Regions from separate parts of the Williamsia sp. Y853 genome, predicted to be linked through region 1. Evidence: predicted binding sites of a transcription regulator. Region 1 holds the regulator's gene; the other holds the start of a gene.

Region 1 (6,955 bases):
ATGTGATCGACGCCGGAACCGCTCGCATGTCGCGCTATTCGACCCGCACCAAGGTTCAGAGACTGCCGATCGAGCCGATCTCGCAGGCCAGCGCCCGCCAGCGTGCCGGACGTTGTGGTCGTGTGGCCGCCGGTGTCTGCATCCGCCTCTACAGCGAAGACGACTTTCTGAGCAGGCCCGAATACACCGAGCCCGAGATCCTGCGGACCAATCTGGCCGCGGTGATCCTGAACATGACCTCGCTCGGTCTCGGCGATGTCGGCAAGTTCCCGTTTGTCGAGCCTCCCGATCCCAAGGCCATCCGCGACGGACAGCAACTTCTCGAAGAACTCGGCGCGCTCGTCCCTGCCACCCCCGACAACCCGGTACGGCAGCTGACGCCGATCGGCCGATCGCTGGCGCGGATCCCGGTGGACCCGCGTTTGGCCCGCATGCTGGTCGAGGCCGACAAGCAAGGTGTCCTGGGGCCGATGCTGGTACTCACCGCCGCACTGTCGCTACCCGATGTCCGGGAACGGCCCGCCGAACACCGGCAGGCGGCGGACGAGTCACACCGCAGATTCGCCGCAGACGGCTCCGAGTTCCTGACCCTCCTCAATCTGTGGACGTATCTCGAGGACACGCGAAAAGAGCTGTCCTCAAGCCAGTTCCGCAAACGCATGCGCCGCGAATTCCTGCACGGACTGCGCATCCGCGAGTGGCGTGATCTACATTCGCAACTCGTCCGGATCGCCCGGGATCTGGGCTGGACCGTCCCGGCGGACTTCGAGACGCCCGAATCCGATTCGGCGACGGCGGTCGCCGTCCACCAATCGGTCCTGTCGGGTCTGCTCAGCCAGATCGGCGTCCGCGAAGGAGAATCCAAAGAGTTCCTCGGGGCTCGCGGGACGAAGTTCATGATCTTCCCCGGCTCACATCTGTCGAACAAACCGCCTCGGTTCGTGATGGCGGCCGAGATCGTCGAGACCTCCCGCCTGTGGGCCCGGACCGTCGCCCGCATCGAACCCGAATGGGCCGAGCGACTGGCAGGCGATCTGGTCAAACGCCAATACAGCGAACCACATTGGTCGAGCAAACACTCTGCGGCGATGGCCTACGAAAGGGTCACGCTCTACGGCGTTCCCCTGGTCACCAGACGTCGGGTGAACTTTGGATCCATCGACCCCGAGGCAGCCCGCGAGCTGTTCATCCGCAGTGCCCTCGTCGAAGGAGACTGGCGCACCCAGCATCCGTTCTTCCATCGCAACCGGGCGTTGCTCGACGATGCCGAAGAGTCGGTGCACCGGGTCCGGCGCACCGATGTCGTGGTCGACGACGACACCCTGTTCGCGCACTACGACCGCCACGTTGGTCAAGAGGTGGTCTCGGGCAGGCACTTCGACACCTGGTGGAAAACCGCACGCAAGAAGGACCCGAACCTCCTCGATCTCGATCCCGCCGACGTTGTTTCAGGCGATCCGGCCGGTTTCCCGGACACCTGGCGCCAGGCTGATGCCACGTACGATCTCCGGTACCACTTCGAGCCCGGCGCCGAGGACGACGGCGTCAGTGTGCTGATTCCGCTGCCCCTGCTGATGCGGGCGCGGCCTTCGGGCTTCGACTGGCTGGTCCCCGGTATGCGCACCGAACTGGTCACCGAATTGATCCGCACCCTGCCGAAAACCCTTCGGCGCCAGATCGGTCCGGCGCCGGATCTGGCCTCACAAATCCTTGATGCGGTCACACCGCGTGCCAAGCCCCTGACGTCCAGCGTCGCCGCCGAACTCACCCGGCTCACCGGAGTGAGAATCGCAGCCGCCGATCTGAGGCCGACCGCACTGCCCGACCACCTGCGGATGACGTTCGTGGCGCTCAGCCCGGACGGCCAGGAGTTGGGCCACTCCAAATCGTTGACAGAGCTCCAAGAACGACTCGGCGGCAAGGCCCGCGCGGCTCTGGAGAAAGAGGCCGCGACCGAGTCGACGCCGGTGGCAACCACCTGGACAGACAAGACGTTCGGAACAATCGCGCGCTCGGTCCGCAACACTGTTGCCGGACAAGAGATCACGAGTTACCCGGCCTTGGTGCCCCGCAGAGGTGGCTTCACCGTCGCACCGATGTCGACCGAGTCCGAGCAGCGCAGCGCGATGTACAACGCCCTGATCGGACTGCTGATCAACGATGTACCTGGCCTACGGCACAACGCGACTTCTGTTCTCGGAACCGCGGAGCGGCTGGCGCTGAGCCAAAGCCCTTACCCAACCGGAGAGGCGCTGCTTGCCGATTGCGTACGAGCGGCCGTGATCGACCTGGTCCCCCCGCAGCCGGAGGTCTGGACCGCTGCCGATTACACCGCCCTGAAAAGCCATGTCGCCGGGCAGGTCACGAGCCGGGCCACGACCAAACTGCGCCAAGCCGCGGCGATCCTGACCCGGGTGGCTCCGCTGCGCACCGCCATCGCGGCCACCACGGTGGCCGACGCTGCCGACGACGTGCGGGATCAACTCGGCGATCTTGTTTTCGACGGATTCATCTCGGCCACCGGCGCCGAACACCTCCCCGAGATCCCGCGGTATCTGGATGCCGCCCTGGCCCGGCTGGAACAGCTGCCTGCCTCCGCCGCACGGGACGCCGCGTCGATGGCAGCCATCGATCGCGTAGTGGCCGCATGGACAGACCATCTGCGGATGATCCCGCCGCAGCGGCGCGATGCGGTCAGCGAGGCTGCAGGCTGGATTGTCGAGGAATTGCGCGTCGGACTGTTTGCTCAACAGCTGCGAACTGCGTACCCGATTTCAGAAAAGCGTGCCATCAAGGCAATCCGAGACTTACGGTAGCGGCGCTAGGACTTGCGGTAGTGACGCTAGGACTTGCTTGATCGGAGGTCGTCGATTTCTTTCTGGAAATCGTCCACCGAGTCGAATGACCGGTAGACAGAGGCGAACCGCAGGTATGCGACCTCGTCGAGATCGCGAAGCGGGCCGAGGATGGCCAGGCCGACCTCATTGGCCGGTACCTCCGCCGAACCTGATGCCCGCACTGCTTCTTCCACCTGCTGCGCAAGATGCTGCAATTTGTCGTCGTCGACCGAACGGCCCTGGCAGGCCCGGCGGACGCCGCGCATGACCTTCTCGCGACTGAACGGTTCCGTGACGCCGGTCCGTTTGACCACCGAGAGCACCGCGGTCTCCACCGTGGTGAAACGGCGTGCACACTGCGAACAGGCGCGGCGGCGACGGATGGCCTGCCCCTCGTCCGCCACTCGCGAATCGACTACGCGGGTGTCCTCGTTCTTGCAAAACGGGCAATGCATGCACGAATCCTCGACGGTCGACGGCCTGGGCGGAGTGACCAGACACTGTGACTCCGAGGATACCGTCCGGGATTGCAGCCCCTCCACGTCTACCTCGCGTAGACGGGCGTGACCAATGCCTGGCCCACCGACAGTGCCGAGTTGTTCATGGCGTTGAGCTCCATGATCTTCGCCACCACGGCTTCGGTCGGCATCTCGGGTGCGATGCGGGAGGCGATGGCGCCCAACGACTCCCCCGATTGGACCCGGACGACCTCGGTGCCGACGCGGGCCGGATCCGCGGACTGCTGCATGACCCCGCCGAAGAAGGTCATGAAGGCGACCACGAGCATCAGACCGACACCGGCGACCGCTGCGCCCGCCCAGGCGCGCCTGCGGGCGAAGACCATCTCGCGAGCGGTCGGTATCCGCCGCTCGGAGTTACGCGAATCGGCACACGAGACGGCCACCCGGCGCTGCGCAGGCAGACGGCGACCGGCCGGGCGTGATGTGTCCTCGGGCCGTACCGGGCGCGTGGTGCGCGTGCGGGTACCGCTCTCGGGGTGGTGAACAGGCCGAGCTGTGGCCGGCCGGATAATGGTGGTGGCTGCAGTCATGGGGTTCAGTCCTCGGTCATCGGTTCGATCCCTATTCGATCACTCGTTCGATTGAAAGAGTGTTCGATTAGTACCACGGGCCTCCGACAAAGCGCCACGCCTGATCGAACAAATGTTTGAGACTTGTGACCATTTGCACTATCTTTGTCGACATGGACCCCGCCCGACACCGCATGAACTGGAGGACCTGATGGCCGATAGAACCCAGCCCCCGACACCGGCGGACGGGACCGCGACCACTGTTGTCGCCACCGAACCACTCGCCGAGGGCTCACTGACCCCCCGCCAAAAAGCGGTTCTCGAGGTCATCCGTACCTCGGTCCGCGAGCGCGGCTACCCACCGAGCATCCGGGAGATCGGTGACGCTGTCGGCCTGACCTCGACATCGTCCGTCGCCCATCAGCTCCGCACGCTGGAACGCAAGGGTTTCCTGCAGCGCGAGAACAACCGGCCTCGCGCGGTGAACATCCAGGACACCGATCTGAATCCGGCCACAGCCGCCGGACAGGTTCAGGCACCGGACGAATCCCTGCCGACGCCGACGTTCGTCCCGGTCCTCGGCCGGATCGCGGCCGGCGGTCCGATCCTCGCCGAACAAGCTGTCGAAGACGTTTTCCCACTCCCCAAAGAGCTGGTGGGCGAAGGTTCGCTGTTCATGCTCAAGGTCGTCGGTGAATCGATGATCGACGCCGCGATCTGCGACGGCGACTGGGTGGTCGTACGCCAGCAGAATGTTGCCGACAACGGCGACATCGTGGCGGCGATGATCGACGGCGATGCCACGATCAAGACGTTCAAGCGCACCAAGGACGCCGTGTGGCTGATGCCGCACAACCCGGTGTTCGATCCCATCCCGGGTAACGATGCCGTCATCCTGGGCAAGGTCGTCACTGTGATGCGTCGGCTCTGACCTCCGAGTCGTAGGCAGATCACTCTCATACAGATCAAAGGCGGGGTGTACCGGGATATCCCGGTACACCCCGCCTTTCGAGTTCAGGGGACCACTGGGTGATCAGACCCCGAGACTACGTCCGATCACTTCCTTCATGATCTCGGTCGTCCCGCCGTAGATGGTCTGCACACGAGAGTCGAGGAATGCCTTGGCGACCGAGTATTCACGCATGTAGCCGTATCCACCGTGCAGCTGCAGACACCGGTCGACCAGGTGCACCTGATTCTCGGTGGCGTAGTACTTGGCCATCGCGGCATCCGGGACGGTCAGCTTCTTCTCGTTCAGCAGACCGATGCAGTGGTCGACGAAGACGCGGGTCGTCGTGGTCGACGTCGCCAGTTCGGCCAGCAGGAACCGGGTGTTCTGAAAGTTCCCGATCGAGCGACCAAAGGCCTTGCGGTCCTTGGTGTACTGAACGGTGGTCTCCAGCACCTGCTCCATCGCCGCCGCGGCGACAACAGCGATCGACAGGCGTTCGCGAGGCAGGTTCTGCATGAGGTAGATGAAGCCGAGGCCTTCTTCACCGAGCAGGTTCTCGGCGGGCACACGGACGTTGTCGAAACTCAGTTCGGCGGTGTCCTGCGCCTTCATGCCGACCTTGTCGAGGTTGCGGCCGCGTTCGAAGCCCTCCATGCCACGCTCGATGACCAGCAGGCTGAAACCTTTCGCGCCGGCCTCGGGGTCGGTGCGCGCGACCACGATCACCAGGTCGGCGTTGATGCCGTTGGTGATGAAGGTCTTCGATCCGTTGAGCACCCAGTGGTCGCCGTCTTTCTTGGCGTTGGTCTTGATGCCCTGCAGGTCCGAACCGGTTCCGGGCTCGGTCATGGCGATGGCGGTGATGAGCTCGCCGGAGGTGAATCCCGGAAGCCAGCGCGCCTTCTGCTCCTCGGTGGTCAGTTCCAGCAGGTACGGCGCGATGACGTCGTTGTGCAGGGTGAAGCCCAAACCGCTGTACCCACCCCTGGCGGACTCTTCGGAGACGATGGCCTGGTAGCGGAAGTCGTCGACTCCGCCGCCGCCGAACTCTTCGGGAGCGTCCACGGCCAGGAAGCCGTTCTTACCCGCTTCGATCCACACATCACGATCGACGATGTTCTGCTCTTCCCAGCGGGCGTGATACGGCGCCACATGCTGTTCGAGGAAGCTTCTGTACGAATCGCGGTACAGAAGATGTTCAGGCTCGAAAATCGTACGTTCCATCAAGGTCTCCATAACGAGGTGTCAAAACGCGGACGTGCCAGTAACTGTAACGGGATTCTACATTTTGCCCAAGGGCCTGGAGGCCTGGATTTTTAGAACAGATCAGATGCGGCGAACTCGGCCAGCTGGCTGGCCAGCGCAGAAGGCACACTGGCGACGATCTCCGTGCCATCGGCTCCGTGCTCCTCCCGCGACACATCGCCTTCGGCGTGGATGCGTGAGACCAGGTCACCCCGGGAGTACGGCACCCGGACGGTGACATGGACGTCATGCCGCGACACCAACTCGCGGACCCGCTCGAGCAGTTCCGGGATACCTTCGCCCGTGGCCGCCGAGATGAAGACCGCGTCGGGGAACAGACTGCGAAGCTGTGTCAGGACCGTCGGATCGGCGACGTCGATCTTGTTCACCACGAGAAGCTCCGGTGGTGCGGTTGCCTTCTCGTCCTGGATCACCTGATCGACGACCTTGCGCACCGCGCTGATCTGCTCGGTGGGAATCGGGTCCGAACCATCGACGATGTGCAACAGCAGATCTGCGTCGATGACCTCTTCCAGGGTCGAACGGAACGCCTCGACCAGCTGGGTGGGCAGGTGCCGGACAAATCCGACGGTGTCGGTGACCACGATTTCTCGACCGTCGTCGAGGGACATCTTCCGGGTTGTCGGATCGAGGGTGGCGAACAGCGCATTCTGCACCAGCACACCTGATCCGGTCATCGCGTTGATCAGACTGGACTTGCCCGCGTTGGTGTAACCGACGATCGTGACCGATGCGACAGCGGACTCTTTCCGCTTGGTGCGCTTGGTGTTTCGCGACGTCTTCATCTCACGGATCTCGCGGCGCAACTTCGCCATCCGCTCGCGGATACGGCGGCGGTCCGTCTCGATCTTCGTCTCACCGGGACCACGC
Region 2 (6,955 bases), on a different contig from region 1:
GGTGTGAAAGACAGCATCGATGTCGCAGGCGTCCCGACGACGCTTTCCTGCCCCGACTACGCGTACGTCGCCGACGCCACCGCACCGGCTGTGCAGCGGCTACTCGATGCCGGTGCCCTGTACGTGGGCAAAACCAATCTCGATCAATTCGCCACCGGACTCAATGGCACCCGAACTCCACATACGGTGCCACGCAGTGTCTACGGCCGGGACATGATCTCCGGCGGGTCGAGCTCCGGATCGGCGCTCGCGGTTGCACTCGGGCAGGTGCCGTTTGCCGTGGCCACCGACACCGCAGGCTCGGGGCGGGTGCCGGCAGCCCTGAACGGTGTTGTCGGGTTCAAGCCCTCGCGCGGGCTGATCAGTACCGTCGGCCTGGTCCCGGCCTGTAAGTCGTTGGACTGCATCACCGTCATGGCCGGATCGATCGATGACACCGACCGCGTCCTCGATGTGGTGATCGGACGCGATAACAACGATTCCTGGTCCCGTGACCGCGGCCCGCGGTACAACCACGGCGCGATCCGGGTCGGACTACCTACCACCGATGAGCTTGAGTTCTTCGGCGACACCATCATGCAGGACGCCCACCTGTCATTCCGGGAACGAATCACGCTGAGCGAGACAGTGGTTGCCGCACCACTATCACCTTTTCTGGCTGCAGGCGCCCTGCTCTACGCCGGCCCCTGGGTCGCCGAGCGACTGGTCGAGTTCGCCGATTTCCTGGCCGCGCATCCCGATTCGATCCATCCGGTGGTCCGCGACATCCTGCGCGGTGGTGAGAAGTACACCGCTGTAGACGCATTCGCCGCGCAGCAGAAGTTGCAAGAACTAAAGGCCCAGGTGTCCCGCCTCTGGGAGCACATGGATGTGATGATCGTGCCCACCATCGGGACGACGTTCACCGTCGAGGAAGTCCTGGCGCGGCCCATCGAGTGCAACACCGTCCTCGGTCACTACACCCACTTCGGCAATCTGCTCGACCTCACCGGAGTGGCGGTACCGGTGGGTATTGCCGCCGACGGACGTCCGCTGAGTGTGATGATTTTGGGTCCGGCACTGTCCGACGACACCGTATTGGCCCTGGCCGCACGCATTCTCGACGAGCCGCGCGACACCAGTGAGCTGCCCACAGATGTGCAGCAAACCCTCTCCACAACAACCACATCCACGAGGGAGAATTCATGACCGCATCCACCGTCGAGACGGCCTCACCCGGGCCGTTCACCCTCATACCCGAGAAGACCGCGCTGATCGTCATCGACATGCAGCGCGACTTCATCCTACCCGGCGGCTTCGGCGAGAGCCTCGGCAATGACGTGGACATGCTCCTGAAAGTGGTCCCGCCCCTGGCCGATCTCATTGCCGCCGCGCGGGCCGCCGGCATGTTGGTGATCCACACCCGCGAGGGCCATGAACCCGATCTATCCGATTGTCCGCCTGCGAAACTCAACCGCGGAGCGCCATCCAAGCGGATCGGCGATCCGGGCAAGTACGGGCGGATCCTGATCCGCGGCGAATACGGCCACGACATCATCGACGAGCTCGCCCCTGTCAGCGGTGAGATCGTCATCGACAAACCCGGCAAGGGCGCCTTCTACGCCACCGAACTCCAGCAGATCCTCACCGACGCGGGCATCACCCAACTGCTGGTCACCGGGGTCACCACAGAGGTGTGCGTGCACACCACCACCCGGGAGGCGAACGACCGCGGATACGAGTGTCTGGTCGTATCCGACTGTGTTGGTTCATATTTCCCGGACTTCCAGCGAATCGGGCTGGAAATGATCTGCGCACAAGGTGGAATCTTCGGCTGGGTTGCCGATTCCGCGGCGGTCATTCCCGCCATTGCCGATCTACCCGTCAAGTCGGAACCCGCACCTGCCTCCCGAGGCTGAAGGAACCAGAAGTCATGACCACTGAAGTCAACGAAAAGACCCCTGTCCCTGCCGCGCCGGACGGACCCGTGACCATCCCCTGGTGGACCCGAGGTGACACCAACGCCTTCTTCGGCCTCGGATTCAACATCCTCGTCAACGTCCTGACCCTCACCGGACTCCTGATCTACGTCGTCGGCGTCAACGAAGGCGACGTCTTCGGTACCGTGCTCCCCGCCCTCGGCGTCGCCCTGATCCTGGGCAATCTCTACTACACGTGGTTGGCACGGCGCCTGGGCCGCAAGGAAAATCGCACCGACGTCACCGCTTTGCCCTACGGCCCGAGCGTTCCGCACATGTTCATCGTCGTGTTCGTGGTGATGTTGCCGGTGTACCTGAGCACCGACAACGCCGTCGCAGCCTGGCAAGCGGGTCTGGCATGGGCATTCATGATCGGCGTGATCGTGATGATCGGAGCCTTTGTGGGCCCGTACATCCGCAAGATCACGCCACGCGCAGCGATGCTCGGCACCCTGGCCGGTATCTCCATCACCTTCATCTCCATGCGGCCTGCCGCCCAGATGTGGGAGGCCGCATGGATCGGCTTGCCGGTACTGGCGATCATCTTGATCGGCTTCTTCACCAATGTTCGCCTGCCGGGCAATGTTCCGGTCGGTTTGGCTGCGCTGCTCGTCGGTACCGCCATCGGCTGGGCCGGCGGATTCATGGATGCACCGGCGGTCGGCGACGCCGTCGAGAACATCGCGCTGGGCATTCCCGACCAACGATTCGACATGCTGTTCGACGGTCTGGCCGACCTCGCACCACTTCTCGGCACCGCAATACCCCTCGGTATCTACAACTTCACCGAAGCGATGAGCAACGTGGAGAGCGCAGCTGCCGCGGGAGACAACTACAACCTACGCAGCGTGCTCCTCGCCGACGGTGCCGGCGCCTGCATCGGTGCCGGGTTCGGTTCCCCCTTCCCACCGGCGGTCTACATCGGCCACCCGGGGTGGAAGGACGCCGGTGGCCGGGCAAGTTATTCACTGGCCAGCGGTTTGGCGATCGGCCTGCTCTGTTTCCTGGGATTGTTCGGGATACTCGAAGCGCTGCTACCTGTTCCGGCGATCGTGCCGATTCTGCTGTACATCGGTTTGTTGATCGGCGCGCAGGCCTTCCAGGCGGTTCCACGGATCCACGCCATCGCGGTGGTCGCGGCAATCCTGCCCAACCTCGCGCAGTGGGCCCATGGGCTCATCGACAACGCTCTGGCTGCCGCCGGTACCAGTGCCGGTGAGGTCGGCTTGGGCGCATTGAACGAGGCGGGTGTGGTCTACGAAGGCCTCAAGGTACTCGGCGAGGGTGCGGTTCTGGTGGGCTTGGTGCTGGGCACCATGGTCACCTTCATCATCGACAAGAAGTTCCTGTACGCCGCCATCGCTTCTGCGGTCGGCGCCGTGCTGGCGTTCATCGGTCTCATCCACGCACCGGAGATCGCCTGGAATGCCGCCCCTGAAGTCGTGCTGGGCTACTTGTTCTTCGGAATCGTCTGCCTTGCATACTCATTCCTGCCCGGAGCAAAGGAGGAAGTCGTCCACGACGAGTCCGATGTGATGGCCGAGTAGCGATTGTCGACACAGCAGCGCCCCGGCCTGGCGGTCGGGGCGCTGCCCGTGCCGTGAAGTCCGAAACCTGCCCGAACCAGCGGTCATTCGATTTGATCGGGATTGTCGATGTCCGGTTCCGGTTCCGGTTCCGGTGGGACCTTAGATTCGCGTACGGTCAGTTCCGTCAGCTTTTCAGCCAACACCGCCCGGCGGTCGGCGAGAGTCTTTTCCCAGGCCGCTGCGAAGGTTTCGTTGACGTGCTGGGCACGGTTGACCCGCGGTTTGCGTTCTGGATCCACCGACGCTGGTGGTATCCAACCGACCCTGCCCTTGTCAGGACCCTCGGTGATCATCACCGTCTGCCACTGACCAGGGCCGTCGCCCACCAACTTGTGGTGTGGCGGGCACGCTGATCCCATCAGATCGATGTCGGTCAGCCCACCATTGATCCAGGCAATCAGGTGATGGGCCTCGACCCAGGTCGCCGGATTGGTGCAACCCGGGTGTGAACAGCCGCGGTCGCGGGCAAACAACGCCAACCGCTGACCCTTCTGCGCGGTGCGTTTGGCGCGGGCGAAATACAGCACCTCGGCGCTGTGGCTAGCGAACACCGCCAAGTATTTGTCCGAGCGCGCTGCCAGGTGCAGGGCTTCTTTGACCGGAATGTCCACGCCGGAGGCGGTTTTTGCGATGCCGGCACAGTCGTCGAGCTGTTGTTTGGTCATCGTGATGATCAGCTGCGCCGGCAACCCCCGATGCGATGTGCCGAGCAGGTTGCACTCCAGAATCGTTTTCAAGATCGCCTTCAAGGCATCGTGGCGCTGCTGGCCCATCGAGCGGGTATCACGCTCGGCGGCAGCCTTCATCAACTCCGGATCCTGCTTCGGATCATCGCTGGCCCCGGACGGCGAGTTCGGGTCGGCCGGATTATTCATGCCAGGTGCGGCCCAGACATCCATCACCGTCGTGAACAACGCCAACGTTTCCGGATCCAGCGTGCCCGAGATTTTGGCCATCAAGTCCACACCCTGATTACCCAAACTCACCGAACGTTTACGGGCCCGATCCGAATCGTCAGTCAACCGGCCATCGGGATCGACCCGGGCCAGCACTTGCCGGCCCGACGCCGCCAGTTGGGTGGGGTCCTGGCCGACGGCTTCTTCGGTCATCCAATGATCGACCACGTCATACACTGCCGAATCCGACGCTGACGGGATGTGTTTACGCACATCTAGCATCACATCCATATGTGCTGCGCCGATCAGTCCTTGGGACCAGGCCTGTTCGGCGGCAGGGCATTTCGGTGCCAGCTCGTCGCCCTGCATCGTGTGGAATCGGCCGACTGCTTCCAGGCCGCGGATCCTGGAGGTGGTTTGGCCTTTGGTCAACCGCAACTCGCTGCGGGTGAACCCGAACAGTGACGAATAGCCGGCATCGGTGAACGATGACCGGTTCGAGACCCGCAGCAGGTGACGCAACCCGGTGAACTCGAGCTTGCGGACGATCCGTTCATGCACCCGCACAATCTCATTGACTTCGGCATCCGACATATCCGACGACGAACAATCATTGATATCGGCAAGCAGCAACTCCAACTCGAGGTACTTACGCACCAACACCGGAACCGAAGACGAATCAACCGGAACCTCATCAGACGGATCGTCAGTCATCATGCCCCCCAGCACATCTGATCGAAAGCTTTCAACCAGAATACCCCGGAATACCCGATGTGTCGAATGTTTGTTCGAGCAATGGAGCTGGTGCCCCTGCAAGACAAACCCTCTGCGAGACAACGTGTTGCGCACCTCGTGCGGGTTACCAACCAGACCGGGATTCGCCCTACCGCTGCGCGGCCGGACGCACCACAATTTCGTTGACATCGACATCATCGGGTTGGTTGATGACAAACCCGATCGCGCGGGCAATCGCTGAAGGCGCAATCGTGTTGGCTCGGTACACCGCCATCGCCTCTTGTGCGCTCTTGTCGGTGATTGTCGAGGCCAGCTCGGATTCGACCACGCCCGGGGTGATCGTGGATACCCGAAGCCACGGCTCGCTCTCCTGCCGAAGGCCTTCGGTGATGGCCCAGGCGGCATACTTGGTCCCGCAATAGACCGCCGCGGTGGGCGACACCTGATGAGCCCCAACGGAAGCGATAGTGACCACATGCCCGCCGTGTTGCTCGGTGAACACCGGTAGGACCGCGTTGATGCCATACAGCAGCCCGCGCACGTTCACATCGATCATGCGTTCCCACTCGTCGACCTTGCCGGAGCTCAAGGGAGACAGCGGCATCACTCCGGCATTGTTGACCAGCACGTCCACCCGACCGTGCTCGGTGCGGGCTGCCTCCACGAAAGCCTGAACGTCACCGCGGTCGGTCACATCCAGGGTGTGCGCGGCGGCTCGGCCGCCGGATGCCTCGATCCGCTCGACGAGTGCGTGCAGGCGGTCGATCCGTCGGGCACCCAGCACAACGGTGCAGCCCTGTTCGGCCAGGTGCAGTGCGGTTGCCTCGCCGATTCCGCTGGAAGCGCCGGTGATGAGAACGATCTTGTCCATCGGTTATGTCCTTGTCTCGTACGGATTTTGATTCCGATTACCATGATGGTCGCGGAATCATTTGCGTACCAGGACTTATCGACCCGAGGAGTGGCACACCCAGCCTCAGACAGCCGTCGGACTCGGTCAGCTGCGACGGGATCCGGGTTCGGCTGCCTGCGAACGGGTCGCGACCAGGGCACCGAGAAGGCGAAGAGCGTCGCGGGCCGGGGTACCGGGTTCCGCGGTATACACGATCAGTTGCTGCCCAGGCGCTTCCCGGATGTCGAACACCTGGACGTCCAAGGTGAATTCGCCGGCATCGGGGTGTACGAAGTGTTTGGACTCCGACGTCTTTCCTCGGACCTCATGTCGCTTCCAATACCGGCGGAACTCGGTGTTGGCGAGCAGTTGCTCCAGCAGCTCCCGAAGCTCGGCGTCAGAGCCGTCCCGGCCGATCACCGTTCGCAAGTTGGCCGCACAGGTCTCGGCCGAAAGATGCCACCGGGCAAAGAACGTCGGTGCCGCCGGATCGAGGAACACCATCAACGCCACATTGTCAAAACTCTCGAACGGCGAATAGAGCTCGTCGGCAAGGGCATTGGAAGCCAGGACGTCGAGTCTGTCGTTGATGATCATCGCCGGCGTATCGGTCCAGGCATCGAGCATGATCTGCAGCTTTGGTGACGGACGTGCGCGCCTGGACACCGGGCTCGGACGAAAGGCGACATCGGCAAGCTGGAAAAGGTGTTCTCTCCCACCGCTGTCGAGCCGGAGCGCTCTGGCCAACGCATTCAGCACGGCCGCCGACGGATGTCTTTCGCGCCCCTGTTCCAGACGCGCGTAATAGTCCACACTCACCCCGGCGAGCGTGGCGATCTCCTCGCGACGGAGCCCGGCCACCCGCCGGTGACCGGTCGAACCCGG

Evidence for each region. Region 1 encodes LexA, which represses DNA repair genes until DNA is damaged. Its sites were predicted from a motif close to CGAACANNTGTTCG; they were not measured.
Region 2: AC1TPF_RS04420 (HNH endonuclease signature motif containing protein) is a predicted target of LexA. The motif match lies at 5,221-5,234, and genes of this name have one in related genera.

Annotation. Positions count from the first base shown of each region.
Region 1 is NZ_JBXCJC010000003.1:245,186-252,140, reverse strand. It holds gene hrpA (ATP-dependent RNA helicase HrpA) at 1-2,816, shown strand, start outside; gene nrdR (transcriptional regulator NrdR) at 2,843-3,292, opposite strand; gene AC1TPF_RS17315 (LysM peptidoglycan-binding domain-containing protein) at 3,382-3,888, opposite strand; gene lexA (transcriptional repressor LexA) at 4,079-4,798, shown strand; gene AC1TPF_RS17305 (acyl-CoA dehydrogenase family protein) at 4,901-6,043, opposite strand; gene hflX (GTPase HflX) at 6,136-6,955, opposite strand, start outside.
Region 2 is NZ_JBXCJC010000001.1:896,656-903,610, reverse strand. It holds gene AC1TPF_RS04435 (allophanate hydrolase) at 1-1,188, shown strand, start outside; gene AC1TPF_RS04430 (cysteine hydrolase family protein) at 1,185-1,898, shown strand; gene AC1TPF_RS04425 (SulP family inorganic anion transporter) at 1,913-3,505, shown strand; gene AC1TPF_RS04420 (HNH endonuclease signature motif containing protein) at 3,589-5,160, opposite strand; gene AC1TPF_RS04415 (SDR family oxidoreductase) at 5,327-6,049, opposite strand; gene AC1TPF_RS04410 (helix-turn-helix transcriptional regulator) at 6,176-6,955, opposite strand, start outside.